DNA from 3 places in the Rahnella selenatireducens genome. Region 2 is predicted to be linked to each of the others. Evidence: predicted binding sites of a transcription regulator. Region 2 holds the regulator's gene; each other region holds the start of a gene.

Region 1 (6,038 bases), on a different contig from region 2:
GTCCGGCAGGCTTTGCCCACCCGTCTCTGGCGCTGTCGTTTCAAACAATTCACTCGGTAAATCCTGAATCAACACTTCCTGACCGGCGGCCATGACGGTTAGCCAGCGACAGGTGTTTTCCAGCTGGCGCACGTTCCCTTGCCATGGCAGACGTGTGAGCGCCGTTTCAGTTTCAGGATGAAGATTTTTGGCTTCCACACCCAGCTCTTTCGCTGCAACCTGCAGGAAATAACGCGCCAGACGCGGAATGTCTTCGCGGCGTTCACGCAGCGGAGGCAGGTGGACGCGAATCACGTTCAGACGATGGAATAAGTCCTCACGGAATTTGCCTTCCTGAACCCGCAATTCCAGATTCTGGTGGGTGGCCGCGATAATCCTGACATCCACTTTTACCGGCGCGTAGCCGCCAACACGATAGAACTGCCCGTCAGCCAGCACGCGCAGCAAGCGGGTTTGAACATCCAGCGGCATATCACCGATTTCGTCCAGGAACAGTGTGCCGTTATCGGCCTGCTCAAAACGACCCTGACGGATGGTATTCGCCCCGGTAAATGCACCTTTCTCGTGGCCGAATAATTCGGACTCAATCAGGTCTTTCGGGATCGCCGCCATATTGAGCGCAATAAACGGCGCTTTGGCGCGCGGGCTGTGACGGTGCAAAGCATGGGCGACCAGCTCTTTACCGGTACCGGATTCCCCGTTAATCAGCACACTGATTGAAGAGCGTGATAACCGGCCAATAATGCGGAATACGTCCTGCATAGCTGGCGCTTCACCAATAATATCAGCTGTCGGGCCACTGGCAGGCTGGCTGCGCGCCGGTTGTTGTTGTTCCTGATAATGACTGATCGCACGCTCGACAAGCGCAACGGCTTCGTCGATGTCGAACGGTTTTGGCAGATAATCAAATGCACCTTGCTGATAGGCGCTGACCGCGGCATCCAGATCGGAATGCGCTGTCATTATGATGACCGGAAGCATCGGATGGCGCTGTTTAATCTGTTTTAACAACGCTAAACCGTCCATGCCGGGCATGCGGATATCTGATAATAAAACGTCAGGGGTTTGAGTCGCAATGGCATCAAGCACTTCATTGCCGCTGTCAAACGTTGTGCAGGTTAAACCGGCTCCAGTGAGCGCGCGTTCAAGTACCCAGCGGATGGAGCTATCGTCATCGACGATCCAGACTATCCCTCGTTGCATAAGAACCTCACTGGCGAATAGGCAGGAAAACCGAGAATTCGGTGTGTCCTGGCCAACTGTTAAATTCAACTTTACCCGAATGCTGATCAATCAAACTGCGCGCAATAGAGAGGCCCAAACCGGTGCCCCCTTCGCGGCCACTGACCATGGGGTAAAAAAGGGTGTCCTGCAAATGCGCCGGTACGCCGGGGCCGTCATCTTCAATATCGATACGGGCCACCAGACGATAACGCACGCCGTGTAACGTAATTTGGAAAGCCGTGCGTGTGCGCAAAGTAATTGTGCCGCCTTCATCCCCGAGCGCCTGCAAAGCGTTGCGGGTGATGTTCAGCAAAATCTGTTCTATCTGATCAGGATCGTGCGCCAGTTCTGGCAGGCTCGGGTCATAGTCTCTGACCAGCTGAACGTTATCCGGTTTTTCCATCGACACCAGCTGGCAAACACGCTCGGCAACCTGATGAATGCTTTGTGTGATGTGCTGGCTTGGGCGTTGTGGCCCCAGCAGGCGATCAACCAGATTACGCAGACGATCGGCCTGCTCGATAATGACTTTGGTGTATTCCAGCAGAGCCGGATCGGGCAGTGCTCTGGATAACAACTGGGCGGCACCACGCAGCCCACCAAGCGGATTTTTAATTTCATGGGCCAGGCCACGGATCAAATCACGTGCAGCAACCTGTTGAGCATGCTGCAATTGTTCCTGACTCAGACGTCGCTGGTTATCCATCGGCGCCAGTTCGACCAGAATGAAACCTTCCGGCAGCATCTGCGCGGTCAGTGAAAGAACATGTGCGCGCCCATCGACAACCAGGGTCACTTCGCTGTCTGTAAAGCCCTGTCCGGCTGTCAGACTTTCACGCATTAAGTCAATGTTAAGCGAAAAATATCCCACCAGTTCCGGCAAAGGGGTGCCAAAGAGTTTGCGGGAACTTTGAGCCAGTAACTGCTGAGCGGCCGGATTGGCATAATGCACAGCCAAATCGTCGTCCAACAACAGAACGCTGTTGATTAAGGAATTCAGGATCTGCCCAGCATCGGGCAGCTTGCCAGTTGCCATACCGCAGTCTCCCGCACCTGATTGGTGCATTTTATCTCGGTACCCGGCGAAATCACGGGCCAGAGGGGGTTAAGCAGGAAAGAGTGTCGAGAAAAAAGCCCATCCGGAGATGGGCTGAAAGTTTCCACGGCAACAAATAAAATCGTCTTACTTAATTTTGACGCTGAAGGCTTTGTGACAACCAGGCCATCAGTCGGGTATTACACTCAGCGCCAGCCAATAGCGGGCGCTGATTTCAGGGTTTAATGAGAAATTAAACGCTGTAGTACAGTTCGAACTCAACCGGGTGCGGAGTCATACGCACACGGTCCATTTCTTCTTTACGCAGACCGATGTAAGCATCGATAGCGTCGTCAGTGAACACGCCGCCACGGGTCAGGAACTCGCGGTCTTCGTTCAGTGCGTTCAGGGCTTCTTCCAGTGAACCTGCAACTTTTGGAATTTCTGCTTCTTCTTCCGGTGGCAGGTCATACAGGTTTTTATCCATCGCGTCGCCAGGGTGGATCTTATTGATGATACCGTCCAGGCCAGCCATCATCAGTGCAGCAAACGCCAGGTATGGGTTAGCTGCTGGATCAGGGAAGCGTGCTTCGATACGCATGGCTTTAGGGCTGGATACGTGTGGAATACGGATAGAGGCAGAACGGTTACGTGCAGAATACGCCAGCATCACGGGTGCTTCGTAGCCCGGGACCAAACGCTTGTAGGAGTTGGTAGTCGGGTTAGCGTAGGCATTGATGGCTTTAGCGTGCTTGATGATACCGCCGATGTAGAACAGTGCCATTTCTGACAGGCCGCCGTATTTGTCGCCAGAGAACAGGTTGTTACCGTTCTTAGACAGAGACATGTGGCAGTGCATACCGGAACCGTTATCGCCAAACATTGGTTTTGGCATGAAGGTCGCAGTTTTGCCAAATGCGTGAGCCACGTTGTGAACCACGTATTTGTAGATTTGGATTTCGTCAGCTTTTTTGGTCAGCGTATTGAAGCGTGTAGCCACTTCGTTCTGGCCAGCAGTGGCTACTTCGTGGTGGTGAGCTTCAACAACCAGACCCATTTCTTCCATGGTCAGACACATGGTAGAACGCAGATCCTGAGAGGAGTCGACCGGAGGAACCGGGAAGTAACCGCCTTTAACTGCAGGACGGTGGCCTTTGTTGCCGCCTTCGTATTTGGTGCTTGAGTTCCATGCGCCTTCGATATCATCGATAGCAACGTGGGAACCGGAGATGCTGCTGCCGAAACGCACATCATCAAACAGGAAGAATTCTGGTTCTGGCCCGAACAGGACGGTGTCCGCGATACCGGAAGAACGCAGGAAGTCTTCTGCACGTTTTGCGGTAGAGCGTGGGTCGCGGTCATAACCTTGCAGCGTTGTTGGCTCAAGGATATCGCAGCGAATGATCAGCGTGGTTTCTTCGTAGAATGGGTCAAGAACAGCAGTGCTCGCGTCTGGCATCAGAACCATGTCAGATTCGTTAATGCCTTTCCAGCCACCGATTGATGAACCATCAAACATTTTGCCTTCTTCGAAGAAGTCAGCGCTAACCTGGTGCGCTGGAATGGTGACGTGCTGTTCTTTGCCCTTGGTGTCAGTGAAACGCAAATCTACGAATTTCACTTCATGCTCATTCAGCATCGTCAAAACGTGTTCAGCGGACATACTAGTTCTCCCGAATTTCTCATTATCGTCGTGGAACGAATAACCATTTTTGGTCTTTAGTTGGAAATAACAGCTTTACATGAACTGGCGTGTGGCCTAAACAGCACTATTATTTGTCTGGTCAGACTCTTTCACCCAGTAAAAACTTTTTACCCTAAAAAATTTTTACTCTAAAAACTATTAGCGAAAAGTGTGCCAACTTTGAGAAAATGCAAACAACGCCATTTTACAGGGCTTTTGCACTCAATAAGTATGCACCATAACGGAATTTATGCACTACAATGGTGCTAATCGTGAGATGCAAGGCACCAAAAAGGTGCGTCATAATGGTTCAGGGGTTCTTTTGCACCGTGAAAGGGATCACAAAGTAGCCATCCACAAGTTGTTTCAACAAGATCCTTGTGATCTTGTTTAGAACCTCGCTTAATACGTGTACAATAGCGCGCTATTTCTAATGCCTGAGGCAAAGCTGTGATCGAAAATTTGCGTAACATCGCCATTATTGCCCACGTTGACCATGGTAAAACCACCCTGGTCGACAAGCTGCTGCAACAATCCGGTACTTTCGGAGAACGTGTAGAAGCCACCGAACGCGTAATGGACTCCAACGATTTGGAGAAAGAGCGTGGGATTACCATCCTCGCAAAAAACACCGCCATTAATTGGAAAGACTACCGCATCAACATCGTGGATACCCCAGGACACGCCGACTTTGGCGGTGAGGTAGAGCGTGTGATGTCAATGGTCGACTCGGTGCTGCTGGTTGTGGATGCAATGGATGGCCCAATGCCGCAAACCCGTTTCGTGACCAAAAAAGCATTCGCTAATGGTCTGAAGCCGATCGTGGTAATCAACAAAGTTGATCGCCCTGGCGCGCGTCCTGACTGGGTTGTTGATCAGGTCTTCGACCTGTTCGTAAACCTGGACGCAACTGACGAACAACTCGATTTCCCAATCATCTATGCATCTGCACTGATGGGTATCGCGGGTAACGACCATAACGATATGGCCGAAGACATGACCCCGCTGTACCAGGCGATTGTTGACCACGTATCTCCGCCACAAGTTGAGATGGAAGCACCTTTCCAGATGCAAATCTCTCAGCTGGACTACAACAACTATGTTGGCGTCATCGGCATTGGTCGTATCAAACGCGGTACTGTTAAGCCTAACCAGCAGATCACTGTGATCGACAGCGAAGGTAAAACCCGTAACGGTAAAGTCGGTAAAGTTCTGACCCACATGGGCCTTGAGCGTATCGAAGCGACCGTTGCTGAAGCTGGCGACATCATCGCGATCACCGGTTTGGGTGAGCTGAACATTTCCGACACTATCTGTGACCCGGCAAATGTTGAAGCTCTGCCAGCGCTGAGCGTTGATGAACCAACCGTTACCATGTACTTCTGCGTTAACACCTCTCCGTTCTGTGGTAAAGAAGGTAAATATGTGACTTCACGTCAGATCCTTGACCGCCTGAACAAAGAACTGGTGCACAACGTAGCATTGCGTGTTGAAGAAACTGAAGATGCTGATGCATTCCGTGTTTCAGGCCGTGGTGAACTTCACCTGTCGGTTCTGATCGAAAACATGCGTCGTGAAGGTTTCGAGCTGGCGGTTTCCCGTCCTAAAGTAATCAACCGTAAAATCGATGGCCGCATGCAAGAGCCATTCGAGAACGTGACACTGGATATCGAAGAGCAACACCAGGGTTCTGTAATGCAGGCCATGGGTGAGCGTAAAGGCGATGTCAAAGACATGATTCCAGACGGCAAAGGTCGTATCCGTCTTGATTACCTGATCCCAGCACGTGGCCTGATCGGCTTCCGTACTGAATTCATGACCATGACTTCAGGTACCGGTCTGCTGTACTCCACGTTCAGCCACTACGATGACGTCCGTCAGGGCGAAATCGGTCAGCGTCAGAACGGCGTTCTGATTTCCAACGGTCAGGGTAAAGCAGTTGCGTTCGCACTGTTCAGCCTGCAAGACCGCGGTAAATTGTTCCTGGGCCACGGCGCAGAAGTGTATGAAGGCCAGATCATTGGTATTCACTCACGTTCTAACGACCTGACTGTGAACTGCCTGACCGGTAAGAAACTGACCAACATGCGTGCG
Region 2 (6,038 bases):
CCGAGCGGTGCTTACCGCCGGTACAGCCAATGGCGACGGTCAGATAGCTGCGGTTGTTGGTTTCCAGTGCGGGCAGCCATTGTTCGAGGTAGCTGCGGGTCTGGTAGATAAAGTTATGCACTTCGGTATGACGGTCGAGGAACGCCGCGACCGGTTTGTCGAGGCCGGTCATCGGACGCAGTTTCGGATCCCAGTGCGGGTTCGGCAGGAAACGCACGTCGAAAACGTAATCCGCATCAATCGGAATACCGTGTTTAAAACCAAAGGATTCAAAGACCATCGTCAGTTCACGTTCGCGTTTGCCCAGCAGGCGCGTACGCAGCATTTCAGCCAGTTCGTGAACGGACATCTCGGAGGTGTCGATGATCAGATCCGCAGAAGAGCGCAAAGGCTCCAGCAAATCGGCTTCTTCATCGATTGCACTTTCAAGGGACAGGTTTTTGCTGGAAAGCGGGTGCAGACGACGGGTGTCGCTGTAACGGCGGATCAGGGTATTACGGTCAGCGTCGAGGAATAGCAGCTGTGGCGAGAAGCTTTCCGGTAGCTGTGACATCGCATGCTCATAAACTTCCGGTGTTTCTGGCATGTTGCGAACGTCAATGCTGACGGCCGCAGACGTATTGCGTTCAACAAGGGTCTGGGCGAGCTGCGGCAACAACACCACCGGCAGGTTATCCACACAGTAAAAACCCATGTCTTCCAATGCCCTTAGGGCAACCGACTTCCCGGAACCGGAACGGCCGCTGACAATCATCAGCACCATGGTGTCACTCCCCTGGCATTCAGTGTTCAGAATTCATTTTCCCGGCGCGCAACCGGGAATCAGTAATTTATTCGTTTTCAGTCATTATCTGGAACAGTTCTTCGTCACTTTGCGCTCCGCGCAGACGACGACATACCCCTTTATCCGCCAGTTTTTTGGCGACTAAAGACAAGGTATGTAAATGGGTTTTACATTGATCTGCCGGAACCAGCAAGGCAAAAAGTAAATCCACAGGCTGATTATCAATAGCGTCAAAAGCAATCGGCTGTTCAAGCTGAATGAATACCCCGACAGCACGTAAAGTGTCTTCTTCCAGCTTTCCGTGCGGAATGGCGATCCCGGCACCGATCCCGGTGCTGCCCATGCGTTCACGGGTCAAAATGGCGTCAAAAATCACCTGCGGTGATAAATTTAGCTGTTTGGCCGCCAGCTCACTGATGATTTCCAGTGCGCGTTTTTTGCTGGCGCAATGAACGCCGCTTTTGGTGCATTCGGCATTAAGCACCGACGTTAATTGCATTGCAGTATCGTTAATCATGTCATCTTCACTTTGGCGCTGTTTCACCCTTAAAGCTATATCGGCTCGTTTCCCGAAGGTCACAAGCCGATGCCCGAAGGTTTGTAGCACAGGGTTGGCTACATGAATGTCAGTGCTGTTTCAGTTTGTCTTTGTGCTTGTTCAGCTGGCGGGCCAGTTTATCAACCAGGCCGTCAATTGCCGCGTACATATCCTGATGCTCCGAGGTGGCATGCAACTCGCCTCCGTTCACATGCAAAGTGGCTTCCGCTACTTTTTGCACCTTTTCAACGCTCAACACCACATACACCTGATTTATCCGGTCGAAATATTGCTCAAGCTTGGCCAGCTTCGACGTGATGAATTCTCTCAGGGGATCCGTGATCTCAATGTGATGTCCGGTAATGTTGAGCTGCATAATGTCTTCCTTCTCTGTTGAGGTCAAACTAACTGTTTACGCTGGTTTGAGGGCGGGATGGACAAAGACTCTCGGTATTTGGCGACAGTCCGTCGCGCCACCATAATTCCCTGATCGGAAAGGAGGGTGGCTAACTTACTGTCACTGAGCGGTTTTACAGGATTCTCCGCGGCGATTAATTTCTTCACCAGCGCCCGGATTGCGGTTGACGATGCCTCGCCGCCGCTGTCTGTACTGACATGGCTGGAGAAAAAATACTTCAGTTCGAAAATGCCACGCGGGCTGTGCAGAAACTTCTGCGTCGTCACACGTGAAATCGTCGATTCATGCATTTCCACGGCACTGGCGATATCCGCCAACACCATGGGTTTCATAAATTCTTCACCTAACTCAAAGAACGCCTGCTGCTGCTCCACGATGCAGCGCGTCACTTTCAGCAGCGTATCGTTGCGGCTTTCCAGGCTTTTGATCAGCCATTTGGCTTCCTGCAAATTGCTACGGATGAACTGTCCGTCGCTGTCGCTGCGTGCGGAGTTCCCCATCGCGGCGTATTGCTGGTTGATCTTCAAACGCGGAATGCTGTCGGAGTTCAGTTCTACCGTCCAGACACCTGATACTTTTCGCACCAGCACATCGGGGATCACATATTCGGATTCACCGGTGTTAATCGACTGGCCCGGACGCGGATCAAGAGACTGAATCAGAAGCATCGCTCCTTTCAGTGTATCTTCTTTTAGCCGGGTTGAACGCATAAGTGCGCGGAAATCATGGTTCGCCAGCAAATCCAGATGTTCGCTGATAATCAGGCGTGCTTCGGTGATGAAAGGCGTGTCTGTGGCGTACTGCGAAAGCTGGATCAACAGGCAGTCACGCAGGTCACGCGCTGCTACACCGACCGGGTCAAAACGCTGAACGCGTTTTAAAACGGCTTCGACTTCGTCCATGCTGACGTTGTCGTCACCAATGCTTTCGAGGATGTCGTCAAGGGAAACGGTCAGATAACCGGTATCGTCTACCGCATCGACAATGGATGTCGCAATCGCGGCATCGGTGTCGGAAAACGGCGTCAGCTCCACTTGCCACATCAGGTAATCCTGAAGCGTCTGCGTGGTTTCACCCTGATAAATTGGCAGCTCGTCGTCGCTGTAATCGTTGCCGGTGCCGGAAGGTGTACCAGCGGTATAAATCTCGTCCCAAGTGGCGTCCAGCGGCAGCTCTTCGGGCATGTCTTTCTGCTCGAGCGCTTCGCGTGTATCTAATGCTTCGTTGTCGGTGGCTTCTACCGAATCGATTTCATCATGAAGGTCGGTTTGTTCCAGCAGAGGGTTGCTCTCCAGCGCGAGTTGGATCTCCTGTTGGAGCTCAAGCGTGGACAGTTGCAACAGGCGGATGGCCTGTTGTAACTGAGGAGTCATTGCCAGTTGTTGGCTGAGTCTGAGTTGCAAACCTTGCTTCATATCTTGGTTTTATTTCCGTTGATTACAAACTGAGTAACTTCTGTCTGAGACCGCCCGTCAGACTTTAGGTCAAAACGGGCACGGTTCCGGCGGCACAGATCACAGACGGAATTCTTCACCAAGATAAACGCGTTTAACCTGTTCATCAGCAAGAATGTCGGCTGGCGTGCCGTGGGCGATCAATTTGCCCTGACTGACGATATAGGCACGCTCACAAACGTCGAGAGTTTCACGAACGTTGTGGTCAGTGATCAGTACGCCGAGGCCGCTGTCACGCAAATGCTCAATGATTTTTTTGATGTCGATGACGGAGATCGGGTCAACCCCGGCGAACGGTTCATCCAGCAGGATAAACTTAGGATTCGCTGCCAGCGCGCGGGCAATCTCTACACGGCGGCGTTCACCACCGGACAAGGACTGACCGAGGTTATCGCGCAAATGGGAAATATGGAACTCTTCCATTAACTCATTGGCGCGATCGTTACGCTGCTCTTTGGTCAGGTCATCGCGGATTTGCAACACGGCCATCAGGTTATCAAACACGCTGAGACGGCGGAAGATGGAGGCTTCCTGCGGAAGATAGCCAATGCCGCGACGGGCGCGGGTATGCAATGGCAAAAGGCTGATGTCTTCATCATCAACGATAATACGGCCTGCATCGCGCTGCACAATCCCGACGACCATGTAAAAGGTGGTAGTTTTACCCGCACCGTTTGGCCCCAGCAAGCCGACGATTTCTCCTGAATTGACATTCAGGCTGACATCTTCAACGACCTTGCGGCCTTTGTATGCCTTGGCCAGATTCTCTGCGATTAATTTTGCCATAAAATATCAGTTACTCTTTTTGGTCGGCTGGCCGCCCGCGGCAGGCGTTTTTTGTTGGAGCTGCGAAGGAACCAGAACGGTCGTCACACGGTTGCCTTTATCACTGAAGGCTTCCATTTGCTGTTTCTGCACCAGATAAGTAATACGGTCGCCTTTCACGTTGCTGTCGAGCTGTTCAAGGTACGCGTTACCGGTCAGGGTCACGAGATCGTTTTCCACTTCATAGCGGACTTTCTGCGCATGGCCTTTCACTGGCTTGCCGTTGTCCTGCATCTGGTAAAACGTCACCGGATTACCGTAACCTTCCACCACTTCTTTACCGGAAACGCCCTGAGGACGGATCACGACCACTTTATCGGCTTTAACCTGAATGGTGCCCTGATTGACCACGACGTTACCGGTGAAGGTGGCCGTGTTGGTGTTCACATCCAGTGCCTGATTGGCCGAATCAATGGTGATCGGTTTCGTCGTGTCATCTTTTAAGGCGAAGGCCGGAATACTCACGGCTAACAACGAGCTGACGATCAGGAGATCACGGATTTTATTTTTTGCTTTGAATTTCATAAGAGGTCGTTACCTTTTCGATCAGCTGTGCTGTCTTATCACGCAGATTACCGCGCATTTTCATGCCGTTAGATGTAAAACCTGTGCCATAAAGCGTTACTTCATCGTCTGAGGCAACGTCCTGTGTCGTCAGGTTAACCTGGGCATTATCCGTTTTGATTCTTTGAAGCTGTGACGTCTCAGGCGTCAGGCTGTCCGCCTGCACATGCCCGTAAAGATACAGCATCTTATCCTGAGTCAACTTGGCTTTATCAGAACGCAGCACCCAGGTGGGTGTTTTATTCTTGTCATACATGGTCGCGACCGGGTTGGTAAACCACGTCACCTGATCGGTGGTGTAGTATTTTACCTGGTCTGAAACCAGTTTATACGTCAGGCTGCCCGTCGGGTCATACACCATCGTGACCGTGTGGGATGTCTGGTAAGTCGGGTCCTGATCGTTAACCGCCTGCGGAGCGTCATCGCTGCTGTCAGACAATGACCAGCCCACCAGAATCAGAACGATGGCCGTCAGAATAAGGATAATCCAAAGTTTTGTTTTGCTCATATCGACAGCCCTTTGGCGTCCTCCAGCTTGCCCTGCGCCAGCAGAATCAAATCACACAATTCGCGCACGGCGCCACGTCCGCCGGCGATGCGGGTAACGTAATCGGCCTTCGGCAACAGGATCGGATGTGCATCATGAACCGCCACGGAAAGACCCACTTCAGCCATGACCGGCCAGTCAATGAGGTCATCACCGATATAGGCCACTTCTTCGGCCCGCAATGACAGTGTATCTAACAGTTCGCGGAAGGCCAAAAGCTTATCCGATTGCCCCTGATACAAGTGGCGGATACCAAGGGTTTTAGCGCGATCTTCCAGTAATTTCGCATTACGGCCTGTAATAATCGCGACCTCAATGTCAGATGTCAGCAGGCAACGGATGCCGTAACCGTCGCGGACGTTAAAACTTTTCAGCTCTTCTCCCTGATTTCCCATATAGATCAGGCCGTCGGACATGACGCCATCCACATCGCAAATCAGCAGGCGAACGGCTTTGGCGCGTTCCAGCACGTGGGCGCTGACCGGACCGTAGCAGGTCTCCACCAGGGCTGCGCTATTACTCATTCGGGCTATTCCTCAATTAAACTACGCCAGCGCGCAGCATATCGTGCATATGTAACACACCTAACAACTGGTCACCATCAGCAACCATCACGCAGGTAATGTGTTTTTCCTGCATCAGATTCAGTGCGTCAACCGCCAGAAGCGAAGGGCGAACGCGGATCCCGCCGGTCGTCATCACATCGGCAATCGCCGCATTATTAATGTTCACGCCCATATCAAAGATGCGGCGTAAATCACCATCGGTAAAGATCCCTTCGATTTTCATCAAATCGTTGCAGATGACTGTCATGCCCAGATTTTTGCGGGTGATTTCCAGCAGGGCATCGCGCAAAGAAGCTTCACGGCTGACGTGCGGGATTTCATCGCCGGTGTGCATAATATCGC
Region 3 (6,038 bases), on a different contig from region 2:
TCACCACAATGGTGAACACCAGCGTGCCGAGGATCAGCAGCGGAAAGGAGTGCAGTCCGAAGAAGGAAAGCAGCGCCAGCGCGATGGCGCACAGGTATGCAGAAATCATATAAACCTCGCCGTGAGCGAAGTTAATCATGCCGATAATGCCGTAAACCATGGTATAGCCGATGGCGATCAAACCGTAGACAGCGCCGAGCGTGATGCCATTAAACAATTGTTGCAGAAAGAATGAATCCATAAATACGCAGTCTCTTTTTGCGACCGCGATGATGAAAAGCGCGATCAAAATTAATAAAGCGTAATCGTTGCAGCCAGTTTGAACCCAGCCAGCACGCAAGAGCCGGAGCGTACATAAAGTACGTGAGGACTCTGAGTACTGCCCGGGCTCAAACTGGCAAATAAGATAGCTTTATTCCTTCACTTCCTGGTATTTACCTTTGTCATTCCATTTATAGACTACATAGTCAGAGACTTTCAGATCGCCTTTGCTGTCCCAGGCTTTCTTGCCCATGACGGTATCGACGCTATTGGCTTTCAGCCAGGCGCTGGCTTTAGCGGAATCCGTACCGCCGGTGGCTTTGAATGCGGCAGCAATGGCCTGAACGGACGCGTAGGAGTAGAGCGTGTAACCTTCCGGCTCAAATTTATTCGCGCGGAATTTATCGATAACGGCTTTACCGTCCGGGATCAAACGCGGGTCTTTGCCGAAGGTCATCAGAATGCCGTTGGTGTATTGCGGGCCACCGGCCGCGGTCACCATTTCCTTATTGACGATACAGTCGCCGGAGAAGAAGGTCGCCTGAACGCCCTGTTCACGCATCTGCCGCACTAACGGACCGGCTTCCGGATGGCAGCCACCGAAAAACACCACATCCGGTTTTTGCGCACTGATTTTAGTCACCAGCGCGTTAAAGTCTTTTTCGCCGCGCGACAGCCCTTCATACATCACCTCCTTCACGCCCCGTTTGTTGAGCGCCGCTTTGGTGGCGTCCGCCAGCCCCTGACCGTAGGTGTCTTTATCGTGGATGATGACCACTTTTTTGGCTTTCAGTTTGTCGATGATGTAATCGCTCGCTACTAATCCTTGCTGGTCGTCGCGGCCACACATGCGGAACATGTCACTCATTCCGCGTTCGGTGATTTGCGGGTTGGTGGATCCTGGCGTGATGGCGATAATTCCGGCGTCGTTATACACCTCGGAGGCAGGCATGGTGGAGGATGAGCAGAAATGCCCGACCACGGCCTGCACTTTATCCTGATCGACTAAACGGTTGGCCACCGCTACCGCCTGTTTCGGTTCGCAGGCGTCATCGCCCTGCACCAGTTTGATTTTCTCGCCATTAATCCCGCCTGCGGCATTAATGTCTTCGGCAGCCTGCGTGGCCCCGTGCCAGTACTGATCACCGTAAGTCGCATTCGGCCCGGTAAACGGCCCCGCGACACCAATCACAATATCCGCATGCGCGGAGAAAGCGGTAACCAGACAACCGGCCAGCAACAAAGAGAGCGGACTTTTCATAAATTTCATCGACATCGTCATGATCCTTAGTACTGTGTTTGAGTAGAAACCTGAACTAAAAAGAAAATTCTGAAGCTTAATTTTGAAATTCACGGCTGAAGCCAAAAGACGAAAGGTTTCCCGAGGTTGAATCAAAGGTAAGAAACTTAAGCAAAATATCTGCCAGTGTTTCCAATACTCTGAGAATGTGCCGGGCTCTGTGAGTATAGATAGCGTTCAGCCTGCGCTACGGGCAACTGACAGAAACGACGACGGGATCACACCGCACTGCGCTGGTGCTGAAAAACAGCGAAAAAGACGATTGTGAAACTGCGTGCACCAAAATGAACCGTGATAAATCAGTCACTCAGTTCACACAATTACGCCTGGTGACATTTTTATCCTTTGCTTCTTGCGGCGGGTTGTTTTGTAATGCGGGCAGAGGATTGCAACGGGAAACCACTGAACAATGAAGAAATTATCCTGCCTGACGGTGATCGTTCTGGCGATGGCCTTAACCGGGTGCGCTGGAGATTATGTGATACACACCAAAGCCGGTGATCAGCTTTTTGCCCACGGTGAACCGGATCGCGACCGGGATACCGGCATGACCAGTTACACCGACATGAACGGTGATTACCATCTGATGAATACCAATGATATTGCGGGTATCGTGAAGAAATAAGCTCGGCTGTTTTCGCGATGAAAAGCGGTGATCTGCGCTAAATCTGGCAGTCGGCTGAAAATTCGTTATTATCTTTCCCCACTTTTCAGCCGGGCTGTCTGGTGTCTGAGATTATCGATACTTGTATTGCACCGCCGTGCCATGACGAGATAGAAATTTTCTTTCAGGACGAGCACCTGGTCCTCATCAATAAACCCACCCGGCTGCACGCTGATTCATCGTCTGGATTTCGGCACTTTCGGGCTGATGGTGATTGTGCGCAACAAGGCGATAAATGCCGCCCTTTGCCACCAGTTCAGCCAGCGCACGGTCACCAAAATGCACAGCGCACTGCTCTGCGGGCATCTGAACGAGAATGAAGGGATGATAGACGCGGCGAACCGGTCAACGTGCGATGTAACATTCCGTTCTGAACGCGCTATTTATTGAGAAATATCGTTAAATCAGCAATTACCACATCAAATCATCAGGCACTTTAAAGTCAGCGTAAGGATCTTCTTCATCCTGCTCTTCCTGACTCAGCGCACTGTTTAATACGATACTGTTCGCATCACGCTGGGCAATTTTATCGGCCACAACAGCGGGAATAATCGCGTATTCACTGTCACCCGTTTTCTCCGCAATCAGACGCGCAATAGCAAGACGCCCGCTGATCAGCTGAGCCTGCGTTGTCTTATCCACATATATCTTTTTGATTAAATTATTGTCGGTGAAGTTGAAACCGATATCACCTTTGGCAATATCGATTTTATTCATTTCAACAAGCTGCTTCACCTGCGCCTTATATTCTTTTGATAGCGCCGCTTGTTTTTGCTGTTCGTTGAGCTGCTTGTCGCGCTCAAGCTGGGCCTTTTTATTCTCTTCCACCGCCGCTCTCGCCTCGCGAGCCTGAACGCGTGATTTTTTAGCCGTTTTTTCGACTTTGGCCATTTTTTTGCTGGTCACTAAACCCGCTTTCAGCAATTGCTCTTGTAAGGACAGTTTTGTCATTTTCGTTTCTAAATCCGTTAAATAATTTCAGGGATTATACCTGCAATCTTCGGGGCAGTGCCAGATGTGACCGGTTCTGAGTATTCACCACGCCCCATAGGGATAGGTTTTGCCTTTGATGAAGTCCTGAGTCTTTTGGGTATAACTGTATCCTTTAGAATGACGGGTAGCCGCCACCGATATCCGAATGTACGCCGGGTAACGCCAGCTCCGGCCACGCCTCTTTAATGCTGTTGGAAGCAAAGTTAAAACGGCATTCGTTCTGCGCCGTAATCTGGAAGACTTTATCTGTGATCCCCGGCCGCAGAACAATATTCACCTCACCGGTATCGGCTGTGTGCGGATTAAGGCCATTAGCAGGCGTACCAATCGCCGCGACAGTATCGAAAAGACCGATAAAGCGGTTTTTCCCGGCAGGCATACCGAGATATTCCACATCACCGATCCCCTGACGGATAGCCGTCACGATTGCAGCGTCCTCAGAAAAGACCCGGTTAGCGAAATGCCGGGCGGCGGCTCCGCGGCTGAACCCGAAAATATCGAACTGAAGAGTTTTTATTGCAATATCGCCACCTGATGAGTTAATGAGAGTTCTTAGCGCTAACTGAATTGCCTGAACCAGACTTGCCACTGCGTCATCGGTTTTTGCGACCACTCCGGTATCTGATATTCCCAAGCCCAGACCCACGGTGCTGTCCGGGCTGCCCGCTTTTGTGCCAACCCGCGCTCCGGGCATGCCCTGAAAACGCAGCGTAGAACTCCCGCTTATAATCTCCCCGCCGCATGTCGTTTTATCGCCGATTCTAAGAAAAAATCCATTTGCCATTATGAATGTCCTTTTACTTTCATTCAGATAAATGAAATCGAGGTATCACTCTACGCCTGGCTATTTGAGATATGAAATACGAAGTCAGAGGTGGTTTTGTATGAACTATTCCTGCGCTTAATAGTGTCAGAAAAAAGGGGCTCATGCGTAACATGAACCCCTTTGATACTGGTGGTTAGCCCAGTAAATGAACTTTATACTTTCACCCGAAATTAAATGCCCTGCTCAGCAATATCCATCGCAAAGTACGTCAAAATGATATCTGCGCCTGCGCGTTTGATCGCGCCGAGGCTTTCGCGCACAACGGCACGCTCGTCGATAGCGCCGGCCTGCGCGGCGAATTTGATCATCGCGTATTCACCGCTGACCTGATACGCCGCCAGCGGCAGCCGGGAGGCTTCGCGAATATCACGGATCACATCCAGATATGCACCCGCCGGTTTGACCATCAGCGCATCCGCGCCTTCCTGCTCATCCAGCAGTGATTCGCGCACCGCTTCGCGGCGGTTCATCGGGTTCATCTGATATTGCTTGCGGTTGCCTTTCAGCACACTGCCGCCCGCTTCACGGAAAGGCCCGTACAGGGAAGAGGCGAATTTAGTGGAGTACGCCATGATTGACGTGTCAATGAAACCGGCTTCGTCCAATGCGCTGCGGATGGCCTGCACCTGACCGTCCTGAGCGGCGGATGGCGCGATAAAATCGGCACCGGCAGCAGCGGCAACGACGGCCTGTTTGCCCAGATTGGTGAGCGTTGCATCGTTATCCACGCCGTGGTCGTGCAATACGCCACAATGGCCGTGCGAGGTATATTCACAGAAACAGGTATCGGACATCACAATCATTTCAGGCACGGTGTCTTTACAGATACGCGCCATGCGGGCGACCAGACCGTTTTCGTTCCAGGTGTCGCTGCCGGTCGCATCCATGTGATGCGAAATACCAAAAGTCATCACCGAGCGGATACCGGCGCGGGCGTAGCGTTCAATTTCAAACGCCAGACGCGATTCGGGAATGCGCAAAACGCCGGGCATGGCTTCGATGGGAACGTATTCAGAGGTCTCTTCTTCTACGAAAATCGGCAGTACCAGATCGTTGACGCTAAATTCAGTTTCCTGAAAAAGAGTGCGCAGGGATTCGGACTGTCTCAGGCGGCGAAGGCGTGAACTCGGGAACTGATTCGACATGAAAACTCCTAAAAATTAATCTGTTGCGCTGATATTTTTTAGAAACAGGAGCGCAGACAGTTCAGACGGCAGGAGGCAATGCAGCGCCGTCAGACGATGAAGCCCGCATTTTATAATAACTTTTAAACAAATGATGAACTTTCCGTGAGGAGATGTAACAGAGGCCGCATTTTTGGAAAGGCGATCACCATTCAGGGGATCGCCGGAGTGAGGATTTAACCGAGTTTTATCTCACGATCGGCTGAGGCAATCGTCGATGGCCGGTGCGCGATAAATATCCGCGTGATATCCAGCTCGCTAATCGCCTGATTGATACGCGCTTCATTGTCGAGATCCAGATGGCTGGTCGCTTCATCGAGGAACAAAATGGCCGGACGACGATACAACGCGCGGGCAATCAGCAGCCGCTGTTTCTGGCCGCCGGACAAACTGCCGCCCAGTTCGCTGATCAACGTTTCGTAGCCCATTGGCATCCGTTCGATGTCGTCATGAATGTTGCAGCGCCGCGCGCAATCCATGATCCGCTCTTCGTCTTTTGCCTCATCAAAGCTGGCGATGTTCTCGGCGATAGAACCGGCGAAAAGCGTATCATCCTGTAACACACAGGCGATGCAGCTGCGGTAATTGTTCAGCCCGGCGGTGGTGATATCCATGCCGTTGATCAGGATGCGGCCTTCGGTTGGCGAGAGTAAACCGGTCATAATTTTCATCAGCGTGGTTTTCCCCTGCCCCGACGGCCCGGTGATCGCCACACTTTCCCCCGCCGCCACCGACAGGTTCAGGCCGTTAATCAGCGGCGCGGAAAGGCTGTCGTAATGAAAGACCAGATCCCGCACGTCCAGTGACGCT

The links. Region 2 encodes sigma-54, which starts transcription at its own class of promoters, with help from an activator protein. Its sites were predicted from a motif close to GTTGGCACANNTTTCGCTNT; they were not measured.
Region 1: glnA (glutamate--ammonia ligase) is a predicted target of sigma-54. The motif match lies at 4,104-4,123, and genes of this name have one in related genera.
Region 3: ACLBVC_RS15300 (branched-chain amino acid ABC transporter substrate-binding protein) is a predicted target of sigma-54. The motif match lies at 1,670-1,689, and genes of this name have one in related genera.

The regions. Positions count from the first base shown of each region.
Region 1 covers NZ_JBKEZJ010000015.1:65,045-71,082, reverse strand. The annotation lists gene glnG (nitrogen regulation protein NR(I)) at 1-1,203, opposite strand, end outside; gene glnL (nitrogen regulation protein NR(II)) at 1,211-2,260, opposite strand; gene glnA (glutamate--ammonia ligase) at 2,514-3,923, opposite strand; gene typA (ribosome-dependent GTPase TypA) at 4,395-6,038, shown strand, end outside.
Region 2 covers NZ_JBKEZJ010000011.1:87,821-93,858, forward strand. The annotation lists gene rapZ (RNase adapter RapZ) at 1-763, opposite strand, end outside; gene ptsN (PTS IIA-like nitrogen regulatory protein PtsN) at 831-1,301, opposite strand; gene hpf (ribosome hibernation promoting factor) at 1,411-1,698, opposite strand; gene rpoN (RNA polymerase factor sigma-54) at 1,722-3,155, opposite strand; gene lptB (LPS export ABC transporter ATP-binding protein) at 3,255-3,980, opposite strand; gene lptA (lipopolysaccharide ABC transporter substrate-binding protein LptA) at 3,987-4,544, opposite strand; gene lptC (LPS export ABC transporter periplasmic protein LptC) at 4,522-5,091, opposite strand; gene kdsC (3-deoxy-manno-octulosonate-8-phosphatase KdsC) at 5,088-5,654, opposite strand; gene kdsD (arabinose-5-phosphate isomerase KdsD) at 5,671-6,038, opposite strand, start outside.
Region 3 covers NZ_JBKEZJ010000008.1:229,970-236,007, forward strand. The annotation lists gene ACLBVC_RS15295 (ABC transporter permease subunit) at 1-241, opposite strand, end outside; gene ACLBVC_RS15300 (branched-chain amino acid ABC transporter substrate-binding protein) at 413-1,537, opposite strand; gene ACLBVC_RS15305 (YgdI/YgdR family lipoprotein) at 1,971-2,186, shown strand; partial or broken gene ACLBVC_RS15310 (pseudouridine synthase) at 2,288-2,564, shown strand; gene ACLBVC_RS15315 (DUF2058 domain-containing protein) at 2,637-3,176, opposite strand; partial or broken gene ACLBVC_RS15320 (phospholipase effector Tle1 domain-containing protein) at 3,343-3,939, opposite strand; gene hemB (porphobilinogen synthase) at 4,215-5,189, opposite strand; gene ACLBVC_RS15330 (peptidase domain-containing ABC transporter) at 5,405-6,038, opposite strand, start outside.